Regions from separate parts of the Bradyrhizobium sp. McL0615 genome, predicted to be linked through region 2. Evidence: predicted binding sites of a transcription regulator. Region 2 holds the regulator's gene; each other region holds the start of a gene.

The links. Region 2 encodes LexA, which represses DNA repair genes until DNA is damaged. Its sites were predicted from a motif close to TGTTCNNNNTGTGTTCNG; they were not measured.
Region 1: the regulator LexA is predicted to act here: its motif matches at 2,746-2,763, upstream of ACPPVP_RS24350 (single-stranded DNA-binding protein).
Region 3: the regulator LexA is predicted to act here: its motif matches at 3,143-3,160, upstream of ACPPVP_RS11765 (PA0069 family radical SAM protein).

Annotation. Positions count from the first base shown of each region.
Region 1 is NZ_CP188254.1:5,127,451-5,132,376, forward strand. It holds gene gyrA (DNA gyrase subunit A) at 1-1,005, opposite strand, end outside; gene ACPPVP_RS24345 (DUF2306 domain-containing protein) at 1,211-1,609, opposite strand; gene ACPPVP_RS24350 (single-stranded DNA-binding protein) at 2,005-2,493, opposite strand; gene ACPPVP_RS24355 (outer membrane protein) at 3,055-3,804, shown strand; gene ACPPVP_RS24360 (outer membrane protein) at 3,986-4,741, shown strand; gene ACPPVP_RS24365 (outer membrane protein) at 4,783-4,926, shown strand, end outside.
Region 2 is NZ_CP188254.1:5,255,114-5,260,039, forward strand. It holds gene ACPPVP_RS24925 (rhomboid family intramembrane serine protease) at 1-107, shown strand, start outside; gene ACPPVP_RS24930 (hypothetical protein) at 219-521, opposite strand; gene ACPPVP_RS24935 (HAD family hydrolase) at 650-1,273, shown strand; gene glp (gephyrin-like molybdotransferase Glp) at 1,285-2,496, shown strand; gene lexA (transcriptional repressor LexA) at 2,709-3,410, shown strand; gene ACPPVP_RS24950 (hypothetical protein) at 3,649-4,068, shown strand; gene ACPPVP_RS24955 (hypothetical protein) at 4,078-4,389, shown strand; gene ACPPVP_RS24960 (ComEC/Rec2 family competence protein) at 4,397-4,926, opposite strand, start outside.
Region 3 is NZ_CP188254.1:2,445,538-2,450,463, forward strand. It holds gene ypfJ (KPN_02809 family neutral zinc metallopeptidase) at 1-473, shown strand, start outside; gene moaB (molybdenum cofactor biosynthesis protein B) at 562-1,125, shown strand; gene ACPPVP_RS11755 (bifunctional helix-turn-helix transcriptional regulator/GNAT family N-acetyltransferase) at 1,351-2,280, opposite strand; gene ACPPVP_RS11760 (glycosyl transferase) at 2,420-2,992, opposite strand; gene ACPPVP_RS11765 (PA0069 family radical SAM protein) at 3,182-4,342, shown strand; gene ACPPVP_RS11770 (VOC family protein) at 4,436-4,891, shown strand.

The DNA of each region.
Region 1 (4,926 bases), 130 kb from region 2:
CAGCGGCGTGAACCGATAGAGCTGGTTCAGCACCACGTCGGGCACGGCGTCGCGTTTCAGTTCGACGACGACGCGGAAACCGTCACGGTCGGATTCGTCGCGCAGATCGGAGATGCCTTCGATCTTCTTCTCGCGCACCAGTTCGGCGATGCGCTCCACCATGGTGGCCTTGTTCACCTGGAACGGAATTTCGGTGACGATGATCGCTTCGCGATCCTTGCGGATGGTATCGATCGTCACCTTGCCGCGCATCACGATCGAGCCGCGGCCGAGATGATAGGCCGAGCGGATGCCCTGCCGGCCGAGAATGATACCGCCGGTCGGGAAATCCGGTCCCGGCACGATGTTGATGAGATCGTCGATGGTCAGCGCCGGATTGTCGATCAGCGCCACGCAGGCGTCGATGACTTCGCCGAGATTGTGCGGGGGAATGTTGGTCGCCATGCCGACGGCGATACCGCCGGCGCCGTTGACCAGAAGGTTCGGGAATTTCGCCGGCAGCACCGTCGGTTCACGGTCGCGGCTGTCGTAATTGGCCTGAAAATCGACGGTGTCCTTGTCGATGTCGTCGAGCAGCGTCTGCGCGATCTTGGTCAGGCGGGATTCGGTGTACCGCATGGCGGCCGCCGTATCGCCGTCCACCGAGCCGAAATTGCCCTGGCCGTCGATCAGCGGCACGCGCATGGAGAAATCCTGCGCCAGACGCACCAGCGCGTCATAGACCGACTGATCGCCGTGGGGATGGTATTTACCGATGACGTCGCCGACCGTGCGCGCCGATTTGTTGTAGGACTTGTTCCACTCGAAGCCGTTCTCGTGCATCGCGTAGAGAATGCGGCGATGCACGGGCTTCAACCCGTCGCGCGCGTCCGGCAGCGCACGTGCCACGATCACGCTCATGGCGTAATCGAGGTAGGAGCGTTTCATCTCGTCGAGGATGGAAACGGGACGGATATCGGAGGGCTCCGGCGGTTCGCCGGGCTTGTTATCTTCAGGGTCAGACAAAGGGGGAATCCGGTCAATTCTCAGCTGAGAATCATATAGCGCATCAGGCCTCCAATAACCACCCCGAAGCGGGCTGGAGAGGTCGTTTTTCCGCTCGTTTTTTCATGGACTTACAGGGATCGCCGGGGTGCCCCGGCGGGCTCGCCGGAGGGGGCATTTTCAGGCCCCGAAAAGCGGGCACTGACACGCCTTTTCCAGCATCGGCCTATGGGCCGAAAACCACCGCGTGCATGATCCGTCCCGGCAGGAACGTAAACAGGCCGGCAATGACGAGCGCGCCTGCAAAAATCATCGTCATGATCCGGCGATGATCGACGACCCTGTGGCGCCTGGCTCTCCATACCGCGATCGGCAGCACGATCAGGGTGAAGATCGACAGCAGGTGGATCGGGCTCCAGGGCCCGAGCAAGCGGATCTCATGGATCCAGAACGAGCTCGCCGCGACGGTGGCCATCAGGGCGACCCAGATCCAGCCGACCGTCCGGTGCGGCAGCGTTCCCTTCGGCGCCGCGAACTGGATGACGCCCAGCGCGAAGGCCGCCATCGCCGCGAAGGCATGAACAGGGATCGCAGGGGCGGCATCCAGCAGCGGCGCAAGGGACATTGGAAACTCCCCGGAAGGTCTGATCGAAGGCAGCGTTGAACGCGTGATGAAGCCGACCCCAGTCGACGCCAAGACACCGATGCGAGCCCGCATCAATGTAAGACATATTTACATTTATCTTTACAATGTCAAGTTCAAACAGTGCGTCGACCTGCCGTCGCGCGATCTCTGGACGTCACGCCTTTCCTCCGAAAATGAAGTCAGGCCCTAAGGCTTCTGCCAGCGCCGTGATAACGCGCGCCTGCCGCCATGGCCGGGCGTGGTGCCGGCCATCTGCGTTTTCCCCGCTGCGGTCGTGTGCTGGGTACGCCCGGAACGGCGCGCGGAGGCATACCCCGCGCTTTGTCCGGATATATGGTTCAGGCAGAACGCCGTGCGATCGGCGGCTGTCGGCCTCAGAACGGAATATCGTCGTCCATGTCGCTATTGCGACCGCCGCCTGCCGCCACCGCCCGCCGCGGCGCGGAGCTGGGACTGCTGGAGCCGAAATCGCCGGCATCGTCAGAGCCGAAACTGCCGCCACCGCCGCCGCTGCGGCCGTCGAGCATGGTCAGGGTCGAGTTGAAGCCCTGCAGCACGACTTCGGTCGAGTACTTTTCGACGCCGCTCTGGTCGGTCCATTTGCGGGTCTGCAGCGCGCCCTCGATGTAAACCTTGGCGCCCTTCTTCAGATATTGCTCGACAATCTTGCACAGCGGTTCAGAGAAGATCACGACGCGGTGCCACTCGGTCTTTTCCTTGCGCTCGCCGGTGCCCTTGTCGCGCCAGGTTTCCGACGTGGCGATGCTCAGATTGGCGATCGGCCGCCCGTCCTGTGTCCGCCGGATTTCAGGATCCTTGCCGAGATTGCCGACCAGAATCACCTTGTTTACGCTTCCCGCCATCGCCGCTCTCCACTCGATATATCGCCGGCAAAAATCACTGGTCCAGCCGTCGCGTGCCGGCCGCCTTCAATTCTTGACCTGTTGCCAATTCTTGACTGTGTTTTCTTGACTGTGTTTGTCCGCTCTTTCGCGTCCGCTTCCGGACATCTGAAACGACCCTATACGCCCGCAAGCGCCGCCGACTTAGCGATCCCTCGGCAAGTCAACGGTTATCCACATGCCGTTGTCCACATATAGCATCGCGCCCGCGTACGTTCCAGCTTTGTTCCGGCAGTCCCACGTCGCCATCGGTCCAACTTGCAGCTCAACCAGACGGCGACTTGAGTTGGCCGCAATTAAGGCCCGAAAACGCCAAAATGGAACCTAGAGTTCCGCACAGTAACGGGAATAACGCATATAGATCATATGCTTGAGTCCATGTTTTGGCTCACGGGTGTTGCAATTCGGAGACGCAATTTCTGGGCGACTCGCGCTATAAAATTACCACCGGCGCGGGACGCTCGCGTCATTTTGAGAACGCTTCGGGACCAACGGAAGCGGACAAAACCTGGAGATAGACCCATGAAGAAGGTTCTGTTGAGTACGGTTGCTCTCATCGCGTTCGCCGCACCTGCGGCAGCCGCCGACCTCGCGGCGCGTCCTTACACCAAAGCCCCGCCGGCGCCGATCGCCGTCGTGTACGACTGGAGCGGCTTCTACATCGGCGCCAACGGCGGCTGGGGTTCGAGCCGCAAGTGCTGGGACTTCGTGACACCGGGCGGCGCCTTCGTCGGAGCCGAGGGGTGCCATGACGCCACCGGCGGCACCGCCGGCGGCCAGATCGGTTATCGCTGGCAGGCCAGCAGTTGGGTGTTCGGCCTCGAAGCCCAAGGCAACTGGGCCGACTTCAGGGGCAGCAATGTGAGCCTGCTGTTCCCCGGCGCCAGGAATGACTCGCGGATCGACGCCTTCGGTCTCTTCACGGGTCAGGTCGGTTGGGCCGCCAACAACGTTCTGTTCTACATCAAGGGCGGCGCGGCTGTTACGGCGGATCGGTTCCGCGCCTTTGATGTTCCCACAGGCGTCATCGTCGGCACCGCCGGTGATGACACCCGCTGGGGCGGTGTGGTTGGTGTAGGCCTCGAATACGGCTTCGCCCCCAACTGGTCGGCCGCTATCGAATACGACCATCTCTTCATGCAGGATCGGACCGTCACCTTCAACGCGCCGGGCGGCGTGTTCTTCGGCACCGATCGCATCCGTCAGGACGTCGACCTCGTCACCGTCCGCGTCAACTACCGCTGGGGTGGCCCTGTGATCGCGAAGTACTGATCTTCGCATTCAATAATCGAATACTGAAAAGGCCGGCCTCGCGCCGGCCTTTTTGCTTGGTTGCATCCCCCCGCTACCTCTGGGAGTGCGACATTCTGTCCATTTGTGGCGCGCAAGCTACAGCCAAGTGCCAGGCGGTGCCTGTACCGTCGGTTCCATCAACCTTGGCTGGGGACTCACCTTGTACAAATTGCTGCTTGGCGCCGTGGGCGCGATTGGACTGACGGCTTCGGCTTCGGCGGCCGATCTTGCGGCGCGCCCCTACACCAAGGCGCCAGCCCCGATGATTGCCGCGGTCTATGACTGGAGCGGATTTTATACCGGCCTCAACGGCGGCGGCGCATCGAGCCGCGCGTGCTGGACCATCACCAACGATAACGGCAATGCGGTCACGCCGAACTCGGAGGGCTGCCACGACGCGACGGGCGGTTTGGCCGGTGGCCAGATCGGTTACCGCTGGCAGGCCGCGAGCTGGGTGTTCGGCGTTGAAGCCCAGGGCGATTGGGCCAACCTGCGGGGATCAAATGCCAGCCAGACGGTGCGAATTCCCGCAACCAACCAGACCAAGATCGACGCCATCGGCCTATTCACCGGCCAGGTCGGCTACGCCTGGAACAACGTTCTTTGGTACGTGAAGGGTGGCGCTGCGGTCACCGACAACAAATACAGCACCTTCTTCACCGCAACCGGCGTCGAATATAATCAAACGAGCGAAGCCCGCTGGGGCGGCGCTGTCGGGACCGGAATTGAAATCGGTTTTGCGCCGAACTGGTCCGTTGCCGTTGAATACGACCATCTGTTCATGGGCACCCGCAACGTTACGTTCCCGGCAACGGCCATTGCCGTCTCGCGCGCCGACGACATTCATCAGAACGTCGACATGGCAACGATACGAATCAATTATCGCTGGGGCGGCCCGGCCATCGCGAAGTACTGAATATCGCTTTCAGCAAACGAAATACCGAAAGGTCCCGCCTCTTGAAAAAGCCGCTGTTCGCCGCCACCGGTCTGATCGCCTTTGGCCTGACTGCGCCCACTTCCGCTGCGGATCTTGCAGCGCGCCCCTACACCAAAGCCCCGATGATTGCCGCCGTTTACGACTGGAGCGGGTTCTATGTCGGC
Region 2 (4,926 bases):
CGCTGACGTACCTGATCTGCGCCAAGGCATTTCATCGCGGTATGGAAGACGTCGGATTTGTCGGCGCCTCGCTGCGCGCCGAGCGCAGCCGCCGTCGGGGGATCTGACCTCCGGGCCGAATACCGGCGACCGTGCGCTTCCGTTGCCGGTCGTTGCCTCGCATCCGGACATCATTGTCCCGGCACGGTGCCGGGAAGTGTCTTCTTATTATTATTTTATTATTGCTTTGCGGCGCCCTCGGCGGATTTGGCCTTCGGCTTGGCGGGCGGCGCCTTGGCGGCTGCTTTCGGCGGCGCGCTGTCGCTGCGCACCGTCCCCCACGGGTCTGTCTTCTGTTGTTCCGGTATGTTGCCGAGTGACCTCCGGTACGCCCGCTCGGCGTCCTTCTCGGCCGCGATTTCCGCTGGCGTCTTGGGTTTGTCCTCCTCGCCATATTTGGCGGGGCCCTTTTGGGCCAAGGCAGATCCCGTCAATAGCCCGATCACGGCGATGGCGCCCAGAACTTTGCCAACAGCTTGCATGCGACTACTCCCTGAAACAGGCGACAGCCTTAGCACAGCTTGCGCACGGGCTTAAGCGGCGGATTGGGCTTCGAAGCGAATCCCGGGGGCCCGTTGCTCAGCCCGGTCCAGTTTTGTAAACGATTGCCATGAATTTGCCCGCCCCCTCCTCCGTCGACGTCCTGCTGTTCGACCTCGGCCGTGTCGTGCTCGATATCAATTTCGATTCCGTAATGGCGAACTGGGCGGGGCACGCCGGCTGCGCGCCCGCCGACCTCGCCAGGCGTTTTGTCGTCGACAACAGCTTCAAACATCACGAGACCGGCCGGATCGACGACGCGGCGTTCTTTGCGGGCCTGCGCCAGTCGCTCGGCATCGGCCTCACCGACGCGCAGTTCCTGGAAGGCTGGAACGCGATCTTCAGCGGCGAGATGCCGGGCATTGCGCCGCTGCTGGCCGGCGCCGCACAACGCCTGCCGCTCTATGCGTTTTCCAACACCAATCCGGCCCATGTCGCGCATTTTTCGGAGGCCTATGCCGGCGTGCTCGGCCATTTCCGCGAGATATTCTTGTCCTCCAGCATCGGTTTGCGCAAACCCGACGCGGAGGCCTATGATCACGTGGTAAAGGCAATCGGCGTGCCAGCGTCGCGGATCCTGTTCTTCGACGACTCGGCCGCTAATATCGAAGGGGCGCGGGCGCGCGGCCTTTGTGCCATCCACGTGACATCGATGGATGACGTGGCACGGGCACTGACTGCACTCGAAGTCTAGGAGCTGTGCCCGTGGCCTTGATGCCCGTCGCCGATGCGCTTGCTGCGATCCTTGCGGGCGCCGAACCGTTGCCCGAAGAGGCCGTGGCGCTCGATGCCGCGCATCATCGCATCCTCGCGCGCGACGTCGCCGCGCGGCGGACGCAGCCGCCGCAGGCGATGTCGGCGATGGACGGCTACGCGGTGCGCGCGGCGGATGCCGCCGATCTCTCCGCTCGGCTGAAGGTGATCGGGGAGGTCGCCGCCGGCCGCCCGTTCGAGCGCCAGGTGGGCAAAGGCGAAGCGGTGCGGATCTTCACCGGCGGCGTGATCCCTGACAGGGCTGACGCCGTCATCATCCAGGAAGACACGACCGTCGACGGCGATCATATCACCATCACGGAAGCCGCCGTTTCCGGCCGGCATATCCGGCCCGCCGGCGTCGATTTCCGCGAGGGCGACGTGCTGCTCGCGCGCGGACGCCGCCTCACCGACCGCGACCTGTCGCTCGCCGCCGGCATGAACTATCCGGAGCTTGCGGTGCGCCGCCGCCCGAAAGTGGCCGTCCTCGGCACCGGCGACGAGCTGGTGATGCCCGGCATAACCCCCGGTCCCGGCCAGATCGTCTATTCCAACGGCTACGGGTTGCGGGCGCTGGCGCGCGCCGAGGGCGCCGAGGTGGTCGATCTCGGGATCGCCGCCGACACCGTCGCCGACACCGCGCAAGGCATCCGCCGGGCGCGGGAGGCGGATGCCGACATCCTGATCACCATGGGCGGCGCCTCGGTCGGCGACCATGACCTCGTCAAGCGGTCGCTGGAGGCCGAGGGCACGGCGATGGCGTTCTGGCGCATCGCGATGCGGCCGGGCAAGCCGATGATGCATGGCCGGCTCGGCGCGATGCGGGTGATCGGCCTGCCCGGCAATCCGGTCTCCTCCTATGTCTGCGGCTTCCTGTTTCTGGTGCCGTTGATTCGCGCATTATCGGGCCGCGACACCATCCATCATGTGCGCGAAAGCGCCGAACTGGGCCGCGACCTCGCCGCCAACGACCAGCGCGAGGATTATCTTCGGGCCCGCCTCGAAGTGCGCGACGATGGCACGCTGATTGCGGTGCCGGTGACCCACCAGGACTCATCGCTATTGGGGAATCTCGCTGCGGCACGGGCACTTGTGATACGTCCGCCGTTCGCGCCGGCAGCGGCCAAGGGTTCGCCTTGCGAACTGCTCCGGCTGCCGGAATGACACCCTGAACGACGCGCCTGGCGGGGTCTTCGGCCGAAGCCGCAATGCGTTCACCTGAAATTAAGTGGTTGCGGAACACATATCGAACATATAGTGTCCGTTCATGATTTGTTTCGACTGCTAGTGTCTGTGACTGGGAGTTTTGGGGACTCCCGCGATGGGCCCTGGAGATTCGAAACCGAAAGACTGTGCCAACCGGGGGAATGCTCGCGATGCTTACGCGCAAACAGTATGAACTTCTGCGTTTCATCAACGAACGGCTGAAAGAAGCCGGCGTACCGCCCTCCTTCGACGAGATGAAGGACGCGCTCGACCTGCGCTCGAAATCCGGAATCCACCGCCTCATTACGGCACTGGAGGAGCGCGGCTTCATCCGCCGCCTGCCCAACCGCGCCCGCGCCATCGAAGTCATCAAGCTGCCGGAGCTGGCTGCCGCCAGCAATGGCCGTCGCGGCTTCACGCCGAGCGTCATCGAAGGCACGCTCGGCAAGCGAACGGTGAGCACGCCTACTGCCGAGGACGACGGCAACCGCCCGGTGGCCGTGCCCGTGATGGGCCGGATCGCCGCCGGTACGCCGATCGAGGCGCTGCAGACCCGCAGCCACACCATCAGCGTGCCGCCCGACATGCTGGGCTCTGGCGAGCATTACGCGCTCGAAGTGCGCGGCGATTCCATGGTGGATGCCGGCATTCTCGACGGCGACATGGCGCTGATCCAGCGCAACGAGACCGCCGACACCGGCGACATCGTGGTGGCGCTGATCGACGAGGAGGAAGCCACCCTCAAGCGCTTCCGCCGCCGCGGCGCCTCGATCGCCCTGGAGCCCGCCAACGCCGCCTACGAAGTCCGCATCCTGCCGCCGAACCGGGTCCGGATTCAGGGCAAGTTGATCGGGCTTTATCGCAAATACTGACCGATTGGCCTTGCGGACACGACTGCGACGCCCCGGCCTTCGGCCGGGGTTTTTTGTACGCGCATGGAACCAAACTGCGTTAGCGCGTTTGTGATTTAAACGCAGTGCGCCAGCCGCAGAATTGCCTAGAAACAAGAAAACGCTGTGCGCCAAGTCCGCTCTAAATATGTCCACTCTGATAGGGGCCTGTGCCTCCTCCCAGACACGGGTCAGCTATCTCAATTGAGGGAGCCATCCGATGTGTGACTATAGCCTGCATGCTGTGAAGACGCGGCCTGCCGAGGTCGGCGAGACGCTGATCTCCACGACGTTCCGCGGTACATCGACCCGCGGCTTTGCGTCGGAACGCGAACCAGCAGTGGCGGTCTGCATGCTTCCCGGCACCGAACTCGCGTTCGCCCAGGACGTCAGATACGACAACCGCTGGATCTGGACCCGAACCACCGACTGGCGGGTCGGCAAGTTCAACCAGATCGAACCCGAAGTGGCCGATCGCCACCACGATGCGATCGAATTTCCGGACGGAAGCCATGTGCTGGTGACGCAGCTTTGCGAAGGCCAGCGCGCCACCGTGCTGCAATTGCCGGTGACCGAGGGCGAACGTGCGGCGAAGGTGACGGAAGCGGCGCCGCGAACCGAATCCATCGTGACCGGTTAAACGACGCGCATGAGATCCGCCGGTTCAGGCCGGCGGATCATCGTGATATGGTTTTTCGAGAAACCAGGCACCGAGGGGCTGTCGGTGGTCAACAAGGTTACATGGCAAAAAGCCGGACGCGTCAGCGAGCCCGGACGGTACATGTTTCGGTATGGCTGGCTCACCGTCACAGCCGAAGACCTCGCGGTCTGGCAGCGATTCCCGGAGGCGTCGTTCACGCTGGTCAACCTGCCATCGGACCCCAACTCACCCGAGGAGTTTCATCTGGGCGCGTTCGAGATACCGGCAGACCCTTCAAGTCCCTCGCTCGACGAGCATTGAAGGCCGTCTATTCCTCCGCCTGAAGATCGGCCTCGGCCGGGGTGGCGTCCACGGTGCGCGGCGGCACGACACGGGGAGCAAGCACGCTGGCGTCTGTATCGCCGTCGTCGGCCATCGCCGGCGACCAAGGGCGGTCGATCCCTCTCGGCTTCACCGCCTCGACGACAAGTCCCTCACGGCCGCGGCGCAGGGCCATCGCGCCCTGCCGCCGCAGCCGGTCGGCATCGATGACGGACGCCGCGCATGAAGCGGGCGCCTGCCGCAGCGTCACGATGAGTGCCGCGCGCTCGCAATCGTCCGAAAGCGCCTCGGGCCTGAATGCCTGTGCGACCAGGCCGCCGCCGGCGGATTGCATCACGCAGCCAAGATCGTCGCACGAGACGCCCGCGGTGAGCGAGGCGTCAGCCGCGGTTCGCGCGTCGGCATCCGCCGCCAGCCACTCCTTCAGCAGGAAAGAATCCCGGGAGCCTTTCACTGCATGCATCAGATGCAGCCGGCCGTCCTGGCCGCGAACGCCGACATTGCGGCCGTCGGCGG
Region 3 (4,926 bases), 2.8 Mb from region 2:
TCTTCCTCGACACCAGCTTCTTCCGCGAAGTCGAGACGCGCTTTAAGGGGTGTTCGGGCAGTGCGTGCAAGTTCACGACGGCCTATATCATCGCGCATGAAGCGGGACATCACATCCAGAACCTGCTCGGCATCCTGCCGCGCGTGAACCGGCTGCAACAGCAGGCCGGCAGCAAGGCGGAAGCCAATGCGCTGCAGGTCAAGGTCGAGCTGCAGGCGGATTGCCTGTCCGGCGTCTGGGTCAACCGCGAAGAGAAGAAGCGTCCGGGCTTCATCGAGCCCGGCGATATCGATGCGGCACTGAGGACGGCAACTGCGATCGGCGACGATACGCTGCAACGACAGTCGACGGGCAGGGTGGTGCCCGACAGTTTCACCCACGGCTCCGCGGCGCAGCGCAAGCAGTGGTTCATGACCGGCTACCAGCAAGGCACGGTGCAGGCTTGCAACACGTTTGCCCAAGGCGCTTTATAGTTTGAAGACGCTTTATAGTTGAAGGCGCGTTGTAGCTTGAAGACGAGGATGCCCGGCGCAAGGCCGGGCATGACGGGAAGAAGCGGTCATGTCCTCCATCGATGAAGCAAAACAATTCGTGCCGCTCAACATCGCGGTGCTGACGGTCTCCGACACGCGGACGCTCGCGGATGACAAGTCGGGCACCACGCTGGCGGAGCGGCTGACGGCCGCCGGCCATCAGCTTGCCGCGCGCGAGATCATCGTCGACGACGTCGATGCGATCCGCATCATCATCAAGCGATGGATCGCCGACGAGAGCATCGATGCGATCATCACGACCGGCGGAACCGGTTTCACCGGCCGCGACGTGACGCCGGAGGCGATCGAGCCATTGTTCGAAAAGCGGATGGACGGCTTTTCGATCGCCTTCCACATGCTGAGCCACGCCAAGATCGGCACCTCGACGGTGCAGAGCCGCGCCACCGCGGGCGTGGCGGGCGCGACCTTCATCTTCTGCCTGCCGGGATCGCCGGGCGCCTGCCGCGATGCATGGGACGGCATCCTCGCCGCCCAGCTCGATTACCGCACGCGGCCCTGCAATTTCGTCGAGATCATGCCGCGGCTCGACGAGCACCTGCGGCGGCCTAAAGCCCAAGGCGCGTCGGCCTGACCGGCTGCTTCGTAGGATGGGTAGAGCGAAGCGAAACCCATCATCTCTCCGCGCGTGGGATTGATGGGTTTCGCTTCGCTCTACCCATCCTACAACTGGCGAACCACGCCGATATCGTGCGCCACATGCCGCGATACCATTCTTCGCGCAACGCATGGGCGCGCTTGATGTAAAAATCGAGAAGGTCCGGCGTGACGCGCCGCGGGGTATCGCGACGCCCCGGCTTCAAAGTTCGAGTTCCCAGGTTTCGCCGACCAGGTCTTGGCCGAAGCTGCGGTGGGACTCGGTGGCGACCAGTTTGAACTCAGCCTCCTGATAGATTTTGCGGGCGGCCACGAGGATGCTCTGGGTCCACAGCGTGATCCGGTGATAGCCGCAGGCCTTCGCGAACGCGATGCATTCGCCGACCAGCCGTTGACCCAATCCCTGTCCACGCCCGGCTGGATCGACCAGCAGCAGTCGCAGCTTGGCGACATCGTCGGTGTGCCGCACCAGGAATATCGAACCGACCTGCGCGCCTTCGATATCGGCGATCCAGCAACGCTCTCGCGACACGTCGAATGAAGCGATGAATTTCGCCGCGATCTCGGCGACGAGACCTTCGAAAGAGGAATCGAAGCCGTATTCGCGCGCATAGAGCGCGCCGTGGCTCTGCACCACCCATCCCATGTCGCCGGGGCGCGGCTCGCGTAACGTCGCCGGTCGTGGTGCGGCACTGCCATCGCCGAGCAGTCGCTCGATGTCGGCCATTGCCCCGATCAGGCGCTCCCGGCTGCCGTTCGGCAGCGAGCCAAGCATCGCCGCGACGTCGTCCTTTGAACTGCGCTCGAGTTTTGCGAACGCCTGCCGCCCCTTGGCCGTCAATGCGAGCTGGTATTGCCGACGGTCGGACGGCAGCGGTTCGCGGGTGATCAACCCGGCTTCATCGAAATTCTGCACGATCCGGCTGAGATAGCCGGCATCGAGACCCAGTTCGGCGCCGATCTCCTTGGCCGAGAGATCCTGGCGGTGGGCGAGTTCGTACAGCACCCGCGCCTCGCTCAGCGAGTACGGGCTCTTCAGGAGCTGCTGGTCCAGCACGCCGAGCTTGCGGGTGTAGAAGCGGTTGAAGGCGCGGACGGCCGCGACTTCCTGTTCGGAATCCGGTTGGGGCATGGCATTACCTCGATAATTGCCATTGTCAAATATATAGTTGCCTTTGGCAAGTATATTCTGATGGCATGCATCCGGCGAGGCGGTCAGGCCCGTCCTACTTTGCATGGGGTTGTTTTGCGATTTTTGGATCTGCGCCGCGCTAGGCGACGACAATGATCCGGCTACGCAACTGGGTGCGCGAGGCGCGGCCGAGCTGGCGCAACAGCCGCGTCTCGGAACGGCGGGAATCCGGCCGGTAGCCGCCAAGCCGCTCATAATGATCGCGCGCGATCAGCAGCCCCTGTTCCGCCGACGGCCCGGTAATCATGCGGGCGACGAACTTGAAGCCGTCGCGCAGCCGCGCGTCGGAATAGGGCGAGCGGGCGTAGCGAAACACCCCCGCGCGCGGCCGGTCGCTGCTCGATACGTTCTGGATGAATTGCGTGGTCTCTTCGATCCACCCGTTGTCGAGCACCGCGCCGGCATGCAGGAACATCAGCCATGGCGAGCGCGCCGCCCGCGCGCCGGCGGCCAATGCCGCGGCGCGTGTTCCTTCAAACGCCAGAAAGCTGCAGCCGGCGACGTCGGCCACCCGTTCGATGACGCCGTTGGCGGCCCTGTCGACCAACAGTACCTCGCGGATGACGCCGGCGGCGGCGCCCGGCACCAGCGCCGCCAGCGTTGCGACGGCGGGCTGCTCGACCCCTTCGGTTGGAATGATCACGCTCAACATGAATGAGGCTTCGGTGGCTCAAACGGGGAAAAACGCTGCACTGTTATCACCTTGTCATAATCAAAGCAGCCGTTGGCGTGCAGTTTTTTGCGGCATCTGGCGCGAATGCCATTCCGACATCTGCGCCTCGCTGTGAATTGTTGTTGATGATGTTCTTGATTTGTTCCTTTGACGTGCTATGTTCGCTCCATGAGCCGAGCATCCTCTCATGCCCTCAAGCACCCGCCGGTCACGGCGCCCTCCGAACCGGCGGGTGCGACACCTTTTGCCGAGCTTGCGGTCGCGATCGAGAGCAAGCGGCGGCGCGGACGCGGTGCGCAGTCCAACGCGAGCGGCCGGTTCGAGGCCGAAGCGCGGGTCGCCTTCGACGATGGCTGGCAAAGCCTGGACGAACTGCCGCCGTTCAAGACCACGGTGACGCTCGATACCTCGCGCAAGGTCATCACCCGCAACGAGTCGCCCGACATCGGCTTCGACCGTTCGATCAATCCCTATCGCGGCTGTGAACATGGCTGCGTCTATTGCTTCGCGCGGCCGACGCATGCGTTTCTCGGACTGTCGCCCGGGCTCGATTTCGAATCCAAGCTGCTGATCAAGCCCGACGCGCCGGAATTGCTCGAGAAGGAATTGGCTGCCTCGGGTTACGAGCCGCGCATGATCGCGATCGGTACCAACACCGATCCCTACCAGCCGATCGAACGCGAGCACAAAATCATGCGCGGGATTCTCGAAGTGCTTGATAGAGCCGGCCATCCCGTCGGCATCGTCACCAAATCGGCGCTGGTGACGCGTGACATCGATATTCTGCAGCGGATGGCGAAGCGAAATCTGGTCAAGGTCGCGATTTCAGTGACCACGCTCGATCCCAAGCTGGCGCGCACCATGGAGCCACGCGCCTCGACGCCGCCGAAGCGGCTGGAGGCGCTGCGGCAATTGTCGGAGGCCGGCATTCCCGCGACCGTCATGGTCGCGCCGATTATCCCGGCGCTGAACGATTCCGAGATCGAACGCATTCTCGATGCCGCAGCCCATGCCGGCGTCAAGGAAGCAAGCTACGTGCTGCTGCGGCTGCCGCTGGAAGTACGCGATCTGTTTCGCGAATGGCTGATGGCGAACTATCCCGACCGTTATCGTCACGTCTTCGCCCTGATCCGCGACATGCGCGGCGGGCGTGACTACGACTCGCAATGGGGAACGCGGATGAAGGGCACCGGCCCGATGGCCTGGATGATCGGGCGGCGCTTCGAGATCGCCTGCGAAAAGCTCGGCCTCAACAAGCGCCGCTCGAAACTGACCACCGATCATTTCGTCAAGCCGAAGCGCAGCGGACAGCAACTGAGTTTGTTCTGATCGTCATTGCGAGCGAAGCGAAGCAATCCATCTATCCGTCATGCTGCGACATGGATTGCTTCGCTGCGCTCGCAATGACGCGGAGGGAGTAGCATGAGTACAAAATTGCAGGCGCCAACCCCGCGGTTCACGATTATCACCCTCGGCGTCAATGACATCCGCGCCAGCATCGCTTTTTACGAGGCGCTTGGTTTTGTCAGGAAAATGCGCGCGACCGGCGAGGCGGTCGCCTTCTTCGATACCGGCGGCACGGTGATCGGGCTTTTCCCGTGGGATCAACTCGCCGCCGACGCCACGCTGCCGGATCAGCCGCGGCCGAAAGCCTTTCGCGGAGCGACGCTCGCCTGGAATTGCGGCTCCGTCGAAGAGGTCGATACGGTGCTGGATTTCGCAATCTCCTGCGGCGCCTCGCTGTTGAAGCCCGCGCACAAGACCGATTACGGCGGTTACTCCGGCTATTTCAGCGATCCCGATGGTCACCCCTGGGAAGTCGTGGTCGCGCCCGGCATCGAAGTCGGCGCCGACCGGCGGGTTCACCTGCCGGATTAGAGCCCGCGATGGTATGGCCTGCCGCTTCTCTCTGC